4 regions of the Peribacillus sp. TE19612 genome follow, and region 4 is predicted to be linked to each of the others. Evidence: riboswitches for the same ligand, from Rfam matches in the RefSeq annotation. Region 4 holds a riboswitch; each other region holds the start of a gene.

Region 1 (3,111 bases), on a different contig from region 4:
ATATGTCTTATTTACCTGATAAAATTAATAGTTTCAAGAAAAAATATCCTTCCGTTTCCTTTAAAATATTCGCAGGAGATCCATATGAAATAAGTAATTATTTGGAGAATCAGGATATCGAACTTGCCATTGTTCATTTACCTGTCGAGATGAAGGGTCTTTCCAGTTTGAACTTAGGACAAGTGCCCAATGTTTTTGTTGTACCTGAGGATTGGGACAGCTTCACTTCGAGAGATAGGGTTCATTTAAAGGATATTGAAAACATCCCATTGCTTTTAGTGCATAGGGAAAAAGGACCGGGGATTTACGAGGAAATTATCGAGGAATTTAAAAAGCGGGAAATACAGCTAAATATTTTATGCGAATGCCATGATGTAAATGTTCTGCTCTCTCTGGTTGCAGCTGGAGTTGGGGCGAGTATTGTTCCGAAATCAGCTGTTTCACCCCATATTATAAAAGGAGTGAAAGTGCTGGATATTATCGATTCTTCAATTCAATCGAATATAGCCTTGGTTTTTAGACAAGATCGTTATCTTTCCAAAACGGCAAAACATTTTATTGAGTTGTTTTGAAGAAAAGCTAGGCCTTCCTAATGCCTAGCTTTTACTTTATATTTAAGGATGAATCATTCCCATACTTCTTTTGCTACATCAACGACGAATTTCAGTTTTTCCCATTGCTGTGCTTCGGTTAGCTTGTTGCCGTGATGTGTGGAGGCGAAGCCGCATTGGGGGCTTAAGCATAATTGTTCGAGCGGAACGAAGTGCGAGGCTTCTTTAATGCGTGCCTTAACAGCTTCCTTGTCCTCGATTTCCCCATTTTTTGAAGTGACGACACCCAGTACGACCCGTGCACCGCCATTTGGAATGTATTCTAATGGTTTGAAATCCCCAGAGCGTTGATCATCATATTCCAAGAAGAATCCATCCACTTTTTCTTTTGCCAATAAAGTTGGGGCGATACGGGCATAGCTTCCTTCAAACGCCCATGTCGACTGGTAGTTTCCGCGACATAGGTGGGTAGTGACGATAAGGTCTTCTGGTTTGCCTTCCAATGTGCCATTAATGACCCGAAGTGCAAGACCAATTAATTGTTCCCTCGTATATTTTCCATCCTTGAACTGGAAATCCGGAGCTGAAAGTCTGGCAATATATACATCATCCAATTGAAGATAACGCACACCTGCTTCATAAAAGGCTTTCAAAGCATGCTGATAGGCTTTGATGATATCATTTGCATAGTCTTCAATATCAGGGTAGACGTCTTCATTATGAATGCCTGCAGCAAATAATTGATTCGGACTGGGGATGGTTTGCTTGGCAACGGCACGTCCGTTCACGATTTTGTTCAATTCAATGAAATCACGAATGAAGGGATGTTCAGGGTTGAATGAAACCTTCCCGGTATTGCGAACATTATATCTCTCTGTTTCCACACCATCGAATGTGAGGCCTTTTTCAGTTACATATCCCTCGATGCCATTTAAATGTTCGAGAAAGTCAAAGTGCCACCATGTTCGTCTGAACTCACCGTCCGTAACGGCCTCTAAACCAACTTCAATTTGTTTATCGACGATCCGTTTGATTTCTTCGGTTTCAATTTCACGAAGCCGTTCAGCTGAAATGGTACCTTCCTTAAAGTCCTTTCTGGCAATATGTAATCGTTCCGGTCTTAATAAACTTCCGACGTGGTCCGCCCTGAATGGTGCTTTCGTTAATGTGATTGACATGTTGATTCCTTCTTTCCTTTTAAAAATAAAAAACCTCTTCTTAAAAATAAGAAGAGGTGTTGGCAACAAAGCTATATACTCTTCTTATCTTCAAGTTTTTACACTTCTGGAATTAGCACAGTACAAGATCAGTCTGTTGCTGAGGCATCAAAGGGCCAGTCCCTCCACCTCTCTGGATAAGAGTTGTCTATTAAATTAACTATGACTATACAGGTAGTTTTTATGAAGGTCAAGGGGTGGAGCTGGAATATTTCGAATATACCGGTTATTAATCCGGGCTGAAATGTTAACGGCATCAGGGAATCCGGCATATGCTTTGAGTGGGGAGGAATGCAAGGATGAGTCCATTCAAAAATGGCATACCGATTACGGTAACTGAAGACATGATAGAGAGAATCATAAAAATGAAATCATCTGGTCAGGATATTAAAGTCGAGATTACGCCAAGGCACATTGTGCTTTCCGGTACGATGGAAGTGAAAAAAATGATGTTTAAGAAAAACGTGGCTTTCCGGATTACATTAAAACCGGTTCATGTGGAAAAAAGAACGATTTCATTTGAATTAGTGGAAATGGAACCCATTGACAGGAATTTCATCAACCAAAGGATATTTAACAGACCGCCATTTTTTGAATATGAAAAAAGAGCAATCAAAATGAATGTTAATGCTTGGAGCATCGTGAGGAAAATTCCGATTGGCACAATTAAATCGTATGAACTCGCCGAAGGTGCATTGAAAATGAAACTTTCTATATGATTTAAGGGGATATTTTACATATATCCTTAGCCGTAACCTATAAAGGGTTTGCCAGGTATGATAGTGTTAAGATGTCATGGTTCATGAAAAAATGTGTTTGATAAATCAAGCTCTTTAAAATATACTAAATGACTTGAAGTTTTGAGTTTTTCTGGGAATGAGGAGGATAATGATGGATCAGAAGATTTTGCCTGCTTCAGCAAGCATGAAGGATTTCGAAAGATTTCTAGAAAGTTCCTATGAAATAGGTGTGTTTCTTGATTTGCATATCTCACAATTGAAAAATGTAAGTATGATGGCAAAGCAGCATAATAAGAAAATGATTTATCATGTCGATTTGATCCATGGCATAAGAAGTGATGAGTACGCGACGGAATTCATTTGTCAGGAATATAACCCCTATGGGCTGATTTCGACTAAATCAAGCGTTATATTGAAGGCGAAGCAAAAGGGGGTCATTGCCATCCAGCGAATCTTTTTAATAGACTCACATGCGCTTGAGAAAAGTTATAAGCTGGTGCAGAAAACAAAGCCGGATTATATCGAAGTATTGCCGGGCGCCATGCCATGGATGATAAAAGAAGTGAAGGAACGATTGCAGACACCGATTTTTGCAGGCGGCCT
Region 2 (3,111 bases), on a different contig from region 4:
TCTACGTATTAATTATTTACGATTTTCCTATTTCGTTTCTTCGAGGGAAATGGTTGAAAAAGGAGGATAAGATGAATGGACAGGGAATCTTCATTGTTAAAAGAGCATTTGTATCAGCTGGAGGAGAAATTGTTAAAATCTGAAGTTCGTACATCCCCAGAAGTGCTTTCATCCTTATTGAAAGATGATTTCTTTGAGTTCGGCAGTTCGGGTAACATATGGTCAAAAAGCGATTTTATGGGTCAAGAGGGAGCCGGAGCGGTGAACATGACATTAAGTCAATTTGAGATGCATCCATTGTCTGATGATACCGTGTTAACTACATACCGGATTTTTGATGAAGATAAGCTGGAACATACCTTAAGAAGTTCAATCTGGAAATGTGCGAATGGAAGATGGCAGATGTTTTTTCATCAAGGCACAAAAACAAAAGGGCCTCTTTAAGCCTTTTATTTATGAAAAAGAAAGTTTTTCCTGCTTGAAAACTATTTCACTAAAATGATAAGGGTGGATGAAGTTGATTTTTCGTACCATTGATACGGACAAAGATAAAGATACTATCATTAATTTCCGGAAAGATTCCTTTGTTGTAAGTTTTGGAACTGATGCTGGTTTTGGAGATGAACATGCATATCTGCAACGAATGGAAGAAAGGGTCCGCAAATTTCCGGATGGACAGGTGATCATTGAAAAGGACCAAGAACCGATTGGACAAATGGAACTTCAAATTCGGGAGTATGAAGGAACTGAAATTGGCTATGTGAATCTATTTTATCTTATTCCCGAATACCGCAGTAAAGGCCTTGGCAAGGAATTGGTTCGCTACGCAGAAAACTTTTTCAGGCAATTTAATGTATCCGAATATCATTTAAGGGTTTCTCCGGATAATCAAAGGGCGATTTCTTTATATACGAATTCAGGCATGGTGAAGATTAGGGAAGAAAATGAAAAATACCCTGTATGGAGAATGAGCAAATCATTATATTGATATAATTAAAAAGTGTCGATTCACTATACTATGAAACTATTTATCGCGATGAAAAATATGGTTGACTTTAGCGAAATTAGAATATATAGTGAAGGACATAATTAAATATAACGTTAATTCTTATCAAGAGATGTGGAGGGACTTGGCCCTATGATACCTCGGCAGCGGGTTTTTACTTTTGTAAAAATACTGTGCTAATTCCAACGGACGAAAGTTTGAAAGATAAGAAGGAGCTTTTCTTAGATAATTAATTTAAGAGTTTACTCTTTTTTATGTCTAAAAGAGGCCTCTTCTGTCTGATGACGGAAGAGGCCTCTTTTGTTTATTCAAAATGTATATGGTTATTTGGAGAATTGGCGCAATTACTCGTGAGTTTCACGTAATTACTCGTGAGTTTCGCGCAGTTACTCGTGAGTTTGGCGCAATTACTCGTGAGTTTGGTGCATTTACTCGTGAATTTCGCAGATTTACTCGTAAGTTTGGTGCATTTACTCGTGAATTTGGCGCAATTACTCGTGAGTTTGGCGCAATTACTCGTGAGTTTGGCGCAATTACTCGTGAGTTTCGCGCAATACTCGTGAGTTTGGCGCAATTACTCGTGAGTTTCACGTAATTACTCATGAGTTTGGCGCAGTTACTCGTGAGTTTCACGTAATTACTCGTGAGTTTGGCGCAATTACTCGTGAGTTTGGTGCATTTACTCGTGAATTTCGCAGATTTACTCGTAAGTTTGACAGAATTTAACCCTATCATTATGAAGCGTTGCAAAGCTCTTCTCTCTGGATAAGGAATTCGTACAAATAAACAGCATGGGGGGAGATTGGATGATTGAGTTTCAAGGTGTTAAAAAGGTTTATCAAACAAAGAAACAGACTGTCGAGGCTTTGAAGGGCATTGATTTGACAGTGGAAAAGGGGGATATATTCGGGGTAGTCGGTTATAGCGGGGCCGGAAAGAGTACGTTGATCAGGTTGGTCAATTTGCTTGAACATCCTTCAGATGGTTCGGTGGTTGTTGGGGGCAAGGATTTAACCAAATTAAGCCCGAAGGAATTACGGGCAGAAAAGAAAAAAATCGGGATGATCTTTCAGCATTTCAACTTACTAAACTCAAAAACTGTTTTTGATAATATTGCCATGCCGCTGGTTTTATCGGGAACTACTCCAGCTAAGGAAATTCAAAAACGTGTAGGCGAGCTGTTGGAGTTCGTTGGCTTATCGAGCAAAGCAAAGAGTTATCCGGAACAATTATCCGGCGGGCAAAAGCAGCGGATCGGCATTGCGAGGGCATTGGCTACGAATCCATCGATCTTATTGTGTGATGAAGCTACGTCGGCATTGGATCCACAAACAACGAGTGCAGTTCTGCAGCTATTAAAAAAAATTAATAAAGAATACAATATCACCATTTTGCTAATCACTCATGAGATGTCTGTCATTCGGGAAATTTGCAATAAGGTAGCGGTCATGGAGGGCGGCTGCGTCGTTGAACAAGGTTCGGTTTTCGAAGTTTTTGCCAAGCCGCAAACGGATATTGCAAAAAACTTCGTGAGAACGGTCATACATGACGAAATTCCACAAAGTTTCTTAAAAAGCATAGGGTCCCATATCCCGATTATTTGGAAAATTAATTTTATTGGAACTACTTCGGGTACTCCTTTACTTTCAACCATCTCGAAGAAATATGATGTTCATTTAAGTGTCTTATCAGCCAATATTTCTGAAATCCAGGAAACTCCTTTCGGGAATTTGATCATTGAAGTGACGGGGAGCAAAAATGAGGTCGACAAGGCTTATCAATATATTAAAGATGAGGGGATTCTCGTCCAGGAGGTGCAAGTATAAATGGGTAATACGCTTTGGGGAATGGAAATAACGGCAGAGCAGCTGTCGACAGCTTTCGGTGACACACTTTATATGGTAGCCATCTCATTGATATTTTCCGGATTGATCGGGCTTCCGCTCGGTATCCTGCTTGTCATTACAAGAAAGGGTCACATCCTGGAGAATAAATGGATTTTTAATGTATTGAACCCGATCATCAATATCCTGCGGTCCGTTCCTTTCATCATCTTGCTTGTAGCACTCATTCCGTTTACAAGAATGATTGTCGGCAGTGCGATC
Region 3 (3,111 bases), on a different contig from region 4:
GAGCTTTTTTTAGGGTTTCTTCCTCAGCCGCCGCTTCAGAAAGTTCCTTTCCTGCTAGAACGGCTTCCACAGCAAAACGGAATGCCTTGGCACCGCCCTCTGCTCCGTCAGGGTGCCCGTGAATTCCGCCTCCGGCATTAATCACACTATCAAGCCCGAAATCCTTGATCAGGTCCGGAACCATGCCCGGATGAATGCCTGCCGAAGGAACAGGGAAGGCTTTTTTCCATGAAAGATCATCTTTTGTCAGAGCTTCAGCAATCGCTAAGGTCTCCGTTTTTTCAAGTGCGACATTTCCATAAGGAGAAGGGAACAAGGATAAATCCGCACCTGATATTCTTACTAATTTACCAAGCAATAATGGATAGCCGATACCATAAAATGATGAAGATGCCAATGCCCCGCTATATGCGGGGTGCGCCATGATCGGCAGCTTGATACGATCATGTTCACTCAAGGCCTGTAATACATCCAAACCATATGTATGAACGTTGAACAATAAAGCATCTGCCCCTGCTTCAGCCGCTTGCTCTGCCTTATCCAATAATTCAAATGTTTTCCCTGATAGATTGACAGCATATAAAGTCCGGTGGCCAGTGGTTTCATAGACTTCATTCAATATTCTTTTTCCCGTTTTTATTCTATCGAAAAATGGAGTCAGTTCCTGGTCAAAGAGGATCTCATCATCCTTAACTAGGTCAACACCTCCCAATGCTTGTTGTCTCAGTTGCTCATTATGAAATGTTAGGTCTCTTCCCAATACGCCTTTAAAGATGCTCATCACCAAGGGCCGGTTAAATACGCCAACCTTTTCCCTTATGCCTTCAATGCCAAATTGCGGCCCGGGAAAAGCTTTTTGAATATCACCGACAAAATCCAAGTCAATAAGTTTTATTTCACCGTCCAATGAAAGTTTACCGAAGACCGTTGTAAGGATTGCGGGTAAATCATTGGAAAAATTCCTTGCCGGATAGGCAATTTTAATCAGCGAACGGTATACTTTCCGATTAAAGTAGCTGTTTGCCCTCTCCTCTTCAGATAGGGGTGTCACCGATACGACGCGTCCCTTATGTTTTTCCAGTTGTTTCTGTACCAAATGTGGCAATTCCGTCCATGTCCCCACAGTCAGACCCAAGGCAATGCTCTCTGCTTTTTTCTCATGATTTCCATTAAAGTCATGAATTAAATAAGTAGCGACTATATCGCTCATTTGATCACTCCTATAACACGTTAGTAAACTCTCGATGTCATTAATAACCTGAGATGGTCTCAAAATGGCAAAAGCCCCTTCATAAAGAAGAGGCTTTAAAAAGCCATCTTCTTATCTCCCAGCCCTCGGCTGCAAGAATTAGCACCGTGCCTTGTGGATTTCAAAAAAATCCGGCGGAAGGATTCCGCCCCATTTTACAATGGAATTACGGTCGGTTGCTGGGCTTCATCGGGCTAGTCCCTCCACCTGCTCAAAATAAGAAAACGCTGATATATAAGTTGCATCCAAGTATCGAAAGATTAAGAATTTATTTTGTATTCTGACAGGTAATTCCTACTTTGTCAATAAGTTTTAACTATTTAAAGGTGAACCTTATTGCATTAAAATAAGTTTAATGTACGTATTCGTTCCACAGCCTCTTGCAGCCGTTCTTCCGAAGTCAGTAGCCCTACCCTGACATAACCTTCGCCAAATTCACCGAACCCATTCCCTGCGGCAACAGCTACATGGGCATGCGTTAATAAATAGTCCGCAAAACTCTCGGACGTAAAACCTTCAGGTACTTTGAGCCAGGCAAAAAACGATGCCGCTGGAGCTTTGACATCCCAGCCGATGGCCCTCAATCCCTCAATGAAAACATTCCTTCGCCCCTCGTACATCTGCACTAACTGCTCTACACAGGTCTGTGAGTCAAGCAAAGCGCTTGCCGCAGCTTCTTGTATCCCCGGGAAAAGACTCACATAAAGATGGTCTTGTAATAGTTCAAGAGCTTCTATTACACTCTTATTGCCCACTGCGAAGCCGACTCTCCACCCTGCCATATTGTATGTTTTCGATAGGGTGTATATTTCAACTCCTACATCCTTCGCTCCCTCCGCCTGGAGAAAGCTTATCGGTTTTTTTCCGGCGAATCCTATCGCCCCATAGGCGAAATCATGGACCACACATATTGAATGTTCTTTTGCAAAGGAGACGGTTTCATCAAAGAAACTTTCAGTTGCAGAAGCGCCTGTGGGATTATTCGGATAATTCAAGAACATCATTTTGGCTTTATCAAGAACTTCTTTATGTATGTCATCGTATTTCGGAAGAAAATCATTTTCTTCTGTCAAGGGCATCAGTTCGGTCTTTGCCTGGGCTAAAACAACACCGGAAAGATAATCCGGATAGCCGGGATCTGGAACAAGAATCGTATCACCTGGATTCAATAAACACTGCGGAAGTTCGACAAGACCTGCCTTTCCCCCGAAGAGAATCGCCACTTCAGTATTCGGATCCAGCTTGACACCGTATTCTCGTTCATAAAAGACGGCAGCAGCATCTTTTAAATATTGATGTCCCCGGAATGGCGAATATTTATGATTAATCGTTTTTTCAGCGGCAGACTGCAAACTTTTGACGATATGTTCCGGAGTCGGCTGATCAGGGTTTCCCTGGCCTAAATTAATGACATCATGTCCTTGCTCCGTGATTGCATTGACTTTTGCTACTAGTGAAGCAAAAAACTGCTTGGGCAGGTCCTGAAGCAGCCCGGATTTTTCGAATTGCACCATTTATACACCTTCTCTGAAATTTCTTGAAATTCTAGTCACAAATGATATATGTTTATCGTAGTCTTGTAAAGCATTTTTTACATGTGGGGGTTTTAACGATGAAGTGGAAAATAGCTTGTATTCAAATGGATATAGCCTTCGGGCAACCAGATATCAATTTTCAGGTTGCAGAACGATGGATGGAAAAAGCAGCTCGGTCCGAGCCCGATATCGTCATATTACCAGAGCTTTGGACAACCGGATACGACTTGACCAGGCTGAATGAGATTGCTGATCAAGAGGCAGAAAAAACGATTGAATTTCTTAAAACACAGGCACAGAAACACCAGATTCACATCATCGGCGGTT
Region 4 (3,111 bases):
ACTGAATGATCTCGTAAAATTGCTTCAATTGGGTTAATTTTATTCTTCATTGTCTACTCCTCTTTTCTTAAAGTTTGTGTCAGATAATAACTTACATAGCAAAACAAAATAAACGGAATGCCACAATATAGTGCAATTCTTTGTGTAGGATCAAATGCAATTCCTATGCAAGAAGCAAGACATAGCATAAATGAAACGATTGGTACGAATGGATATAATGGTGTATGATAAGCCAAATCATTAACTGAGTTTCCTTCGTTTATATATCGTCTGCGAAATAGAAACTGTGACGCGCTAATACTCATCCAAACTATAACCACGGCTAGTCCAGAAATGGATACAAGCACTATATATACAGTATCCGGCGCAATAATACTCGAGAAAAGTGCTAAAACACCGCCCAGCATACTGAAAAGGACTGCATTCAAGGGAACACCCCGTTTTGTCAATTTTGCAAATATTGGTGAAATAGTTTTCTTATCTGCAAGTGACCAAAGCATCCTGGATGAGGCATATAGTCCTGAGTTTGCAGCAGACAAAATGGCAGTTAATATAACAAAGTTCATAATATCCGCTGCATATGGCACTCCAATTCGTTCTAGAACGGCAACAAAGGGGCTCTCTAATACGCTTGCATCCGAAACAGGCAATAATGCGGATAAAACAACGATGGTACCTACAAAAAAGATAATCAATCTCCATAATGTCATACGGATTGCCTTTGGAATCGTTTTTTCCGGATTCACAGTTTCTCCAGCTGCAACTCCGATCAATTCAGTTCCAGAAAATGCAAAATTCACAGCGAGCATTGTCATTAGAATGGCAAAAGCACCATTTGGAAATAAACCTGCACTTGTAACATTGGAAAATAACGGAGCTGATTGTGCGTTAATCATTGGAATAAAACCTACCATTGCCGCAGCTCCCAGAATAATGAATATCACAATAGCAAATACCTTAATAGACGCAAACCAGAATTCGGATTCAGCGAAAAACTTAACGGTCCACGCATTTAATGCCAAGACCAAAATGGCAAATAGAGCACTCCATATCCAGACACTGATTGATGGAAACCATCGCTGCATCAACAATCCTGCAGCCGTGAATTCCGAACCTAGTGCAACAGTCCAGGTTAGCCAATACAACCAGGCTACTGTATACCCTGTCCCTGGTCCGATGTATTTGGCTGCGTAACTATGAAAAGCACCTGTCTCGGGCATATGCACTGACAGTTCACCTAGACATAGCATGACTAGATAAACCACTAATGCACCAATCAGATACGAAAGGATGGTTCCGAACGGACCAGCCTGTTGAATCGTATAACCCGAACTTAAGAATAAACCAGTTCCAATCACCCCGCCAAGCGATAGCATTATTATATGCCGTGCTTGCATTTGCCTTTGAAAATCATGCTTCCTTTTGTTCTCCATACTAACTCTCCTTAATCTTGCATCCAGAAAAAACGAAAACGCACTCTAAAAAAGAGTGCGTTACTGACAAATAAACACGTACGGTCTTATCTATCAAGGTTTCACCCCCTGGAATTAGCACAGTGTCTATGTAGACCTGTTGCTGAGGTTTCATAGGGCCAGTCCCTCCACCTCTCTGGATAAGAAATTATTTTTTTATAACTTTATCAATCTATGAAAAAATTGTCAAGTTTTGTTTCGGAATGTAAAGACTTCCTTTTAAATGCTAACGATCATGGCTGGGGCATTAATATTAAATTGTTTTTGGAACAAGCGCTAAGCGTATTATAATGGCAAATAAAACTAACCGGGGTCATGTTGGTCTTAAAAATGGCGACATCTTAAAAGATTGTCGCCATTTGGACGTTGATTGGAACGTAGGGCACTCGCTTTCCGCGGGCGGTCGGGGAGCCTCCTCGGCTTGCGCCTGCGGGGTCTCCCCTGGACGCGCTTTTCCCGCAGGAGTCTCGCACCTTCCGTTCCAATCAGCTTTGTCTTACCTTTTGATAGAACACTTTTGCCTAGAGTCATTTTTGTTTTAAAATAGAAGTATTAGAACCTGAGGTGATGAGGATCTTTCATGATTCTATTCAGCGAGATCAACTTGAACTGATTACTTTAGATCAACTGGTGCCACCGAACCATTTGGTTCTTAAAATGGAGGCTGCCATTGACTTCACTTTCATTTATGACTTGGTGAAAGATATGTATTCATAGGGAATTTCAAAAGGGGTCCAGAATTTTTTAATTCCGAACCCCTTTTGTCTACAAACTGAAATGGCGACATCTTAAAAGATTGTCGCCATTTTTTTCTTTTTCCTTAAGGACGTTCTATTTCAAATAATTCCCCTAGTTTTGTATAAGTATGACCGGCTAATCTCGCTACAGGTTTTAGCCCGTTCGGGTCAATACGGCCATTATGATAAATATCTTGCTCTATATGATAACAGACTATTTTCCCTATCAGTAAATCACAACCAGGTTTATTCTTGGAACCTGCCAATGGAATCGATTGCTCTAATGTACATTCGAACCGCACCTTCGCTTCTTCCAATCCTGGTACGGATACCTTATCACTAACAGCCAGCGTGAAATTAGTAAGACCCAATTCACTTTCTTCAGATGGGAGTTCCTTGGCCGTTCGATTTGCATCAGCAACATTATTTTCGTCAGTGATATGAACAACGAACTCACCTGTTTGAATTGCATTTCGGGCTGTATCCTTTGAAACTCCTTCTTTCCGTTGAACAGAAATGGAAATCATCGGAGGATTTGAACTGACTATGTTAAAAAAGCTGAACGGCGCTATATTGATTGTACCGGTTTCGGATTGTGTCGTAACCAGCGCTATAGGTCTCGGTATAATGCTTCCAGTCAAAAACTTATAATTATCCCGTTCAGTCAAACTTTCAGGATTAACAGAAATCATCTTCATTCCCTCTCATTCTTATAAAAAGTTCTTTTGAAACCATAAACCTGCTGCATCAACCTCTGAACGTGTCAACTGATGACCGTAATTTTCCCACTGAACTTCAACTGTAGCGCCAGCTTGCTGTAAAAGTTGATTAAGTTCATCAGTTTCTTCTGCCGGGCAAATCGGATCGTTTTTACCTGCAGCTATAAATACAGGTATATCTGA

What was found. Region 4 has a riboswitch for S-adenosylmethionine ahead of mmuP (S-methylmethionine permease). Riboswitches for the same ligand answer to the same signal wherever they lie in the genome.
Region 1: it holds a riboswitch for S-adenosylmethionine, as region 4 does, so the genes downstream of both, ACZ9AO_RS16125 (5-methyltetrahydropteroyltriglutamate--homocysteine S-methyltransferase) here and mmuP (S-methylmethionine permease) in region 4, are expected to answer to the same signal.
Region 2: it holds a riboswitch for S-adenosylmethionine, as region 4 does, so the genes downstream of both, ACZ9AO_RS17590 (hypothetical protein) here and mmuP (S-methylmethionine permease) in region 4, are expected to answer to the same signal.
Region 3: it holds a riboswitch for S-adenosylmethionine, as region 4 does, so the genes downstream of both, mtnW (2,3-diketo-5-methylthiopentyl-1-phosphate enolase) here and mmuP (S-methylmethionine permease) in region 4, are expected to answer to the same signal.

Annotation. Positions count from the first base shown of each region.
Region 1 covers NZ_JBWCCL010000008.1:235,481-238,591, forward strand. Annotated here, with positions in the region: gene ACZ9AO_RS16120 (LysR family transcriptional regulator) at 1-572, shown strand, start outside; gene ACZ9AO_RS16125 (5-methyltetrahydropteroyltriglutamate--homocysteine S-methyltransferase) at 626-1,729, opposite strand; SAM riboswitch class I at 1,811-1,912, opposite strand; gene ACZ9AO_RS16130 (hypothetical protein) at 2,068-2,487, shown strand; gene ACZ9AO_RS16135 (glycerol-3-phosphate responsive antiterminator) at 2,660-3,111, shown strand, end outside.
Region 2 covers NZ_JBWCCL010000009.1:253,727-256,837, reverse strand. Annotated here, with positions in the region: gene ACZ9AO_RS17600 (nuclear transport factor 2 family protein) at 76-444, shown strand; gene ACZ9AO_RS17595 (GNAT family N-acetyltransferase) at 518-988, shown strand; SAM riboswitch class I at 1,106-1,217, shown strand; gene ACZ9AO_RS17590 (hypothetical protein) at 1,320-1,601, shown strand; gene ACZ9AO_RS17585 (methionine ABC transporter ATP-binding protein) at 1,813-2,832, shown strand; gene ACZ9AO_RS17580 (methionine ABC transporter permease) at 2,854-3,111, shown strand, end outside.
Region 3 covers NZ_JBWCCL010000004.1:317,712-320,822, reverse strand. Annotated here, with positions in the region: gene mtnW (2,3-diketo-5-methylthiopentyl-1-phosphate enolase) at 1-1,210, opposite strand, end outside; SAM riboswitch class I at 1,319-1,472, opposite strand; gene ACZ9AO_RS09685 (pyridoxal phosphate-dependent aminotransferase) at 1,591-2,763, opposite strand; gene ACZ9AO_RS09680 (carbon-nitrogen family hydrolase) at 2,862-3,111, shown strand, end outside.
Region 4 covers NZ_JBWCCL010000007.1:97,039-100,149, reverse strand. Annotated here, with positions in the region: gene mmuM (homocysteine S-methyltransferase) at 1-50, opposite strand, end outside; gene mmuP (S-methylmethionine permease) at 54-1,433, opposite strand; SAM riboswitch class I at 1,517-1,619, opposite strand; gene ACZ9AO_RS14055 (flavin reductase family protein) at 2,293-2,901, opposite strand; gene ACZ9AO_RS14050 (alpha/beta hydrolase) at 2,920-3,111, opposite strand, start outside.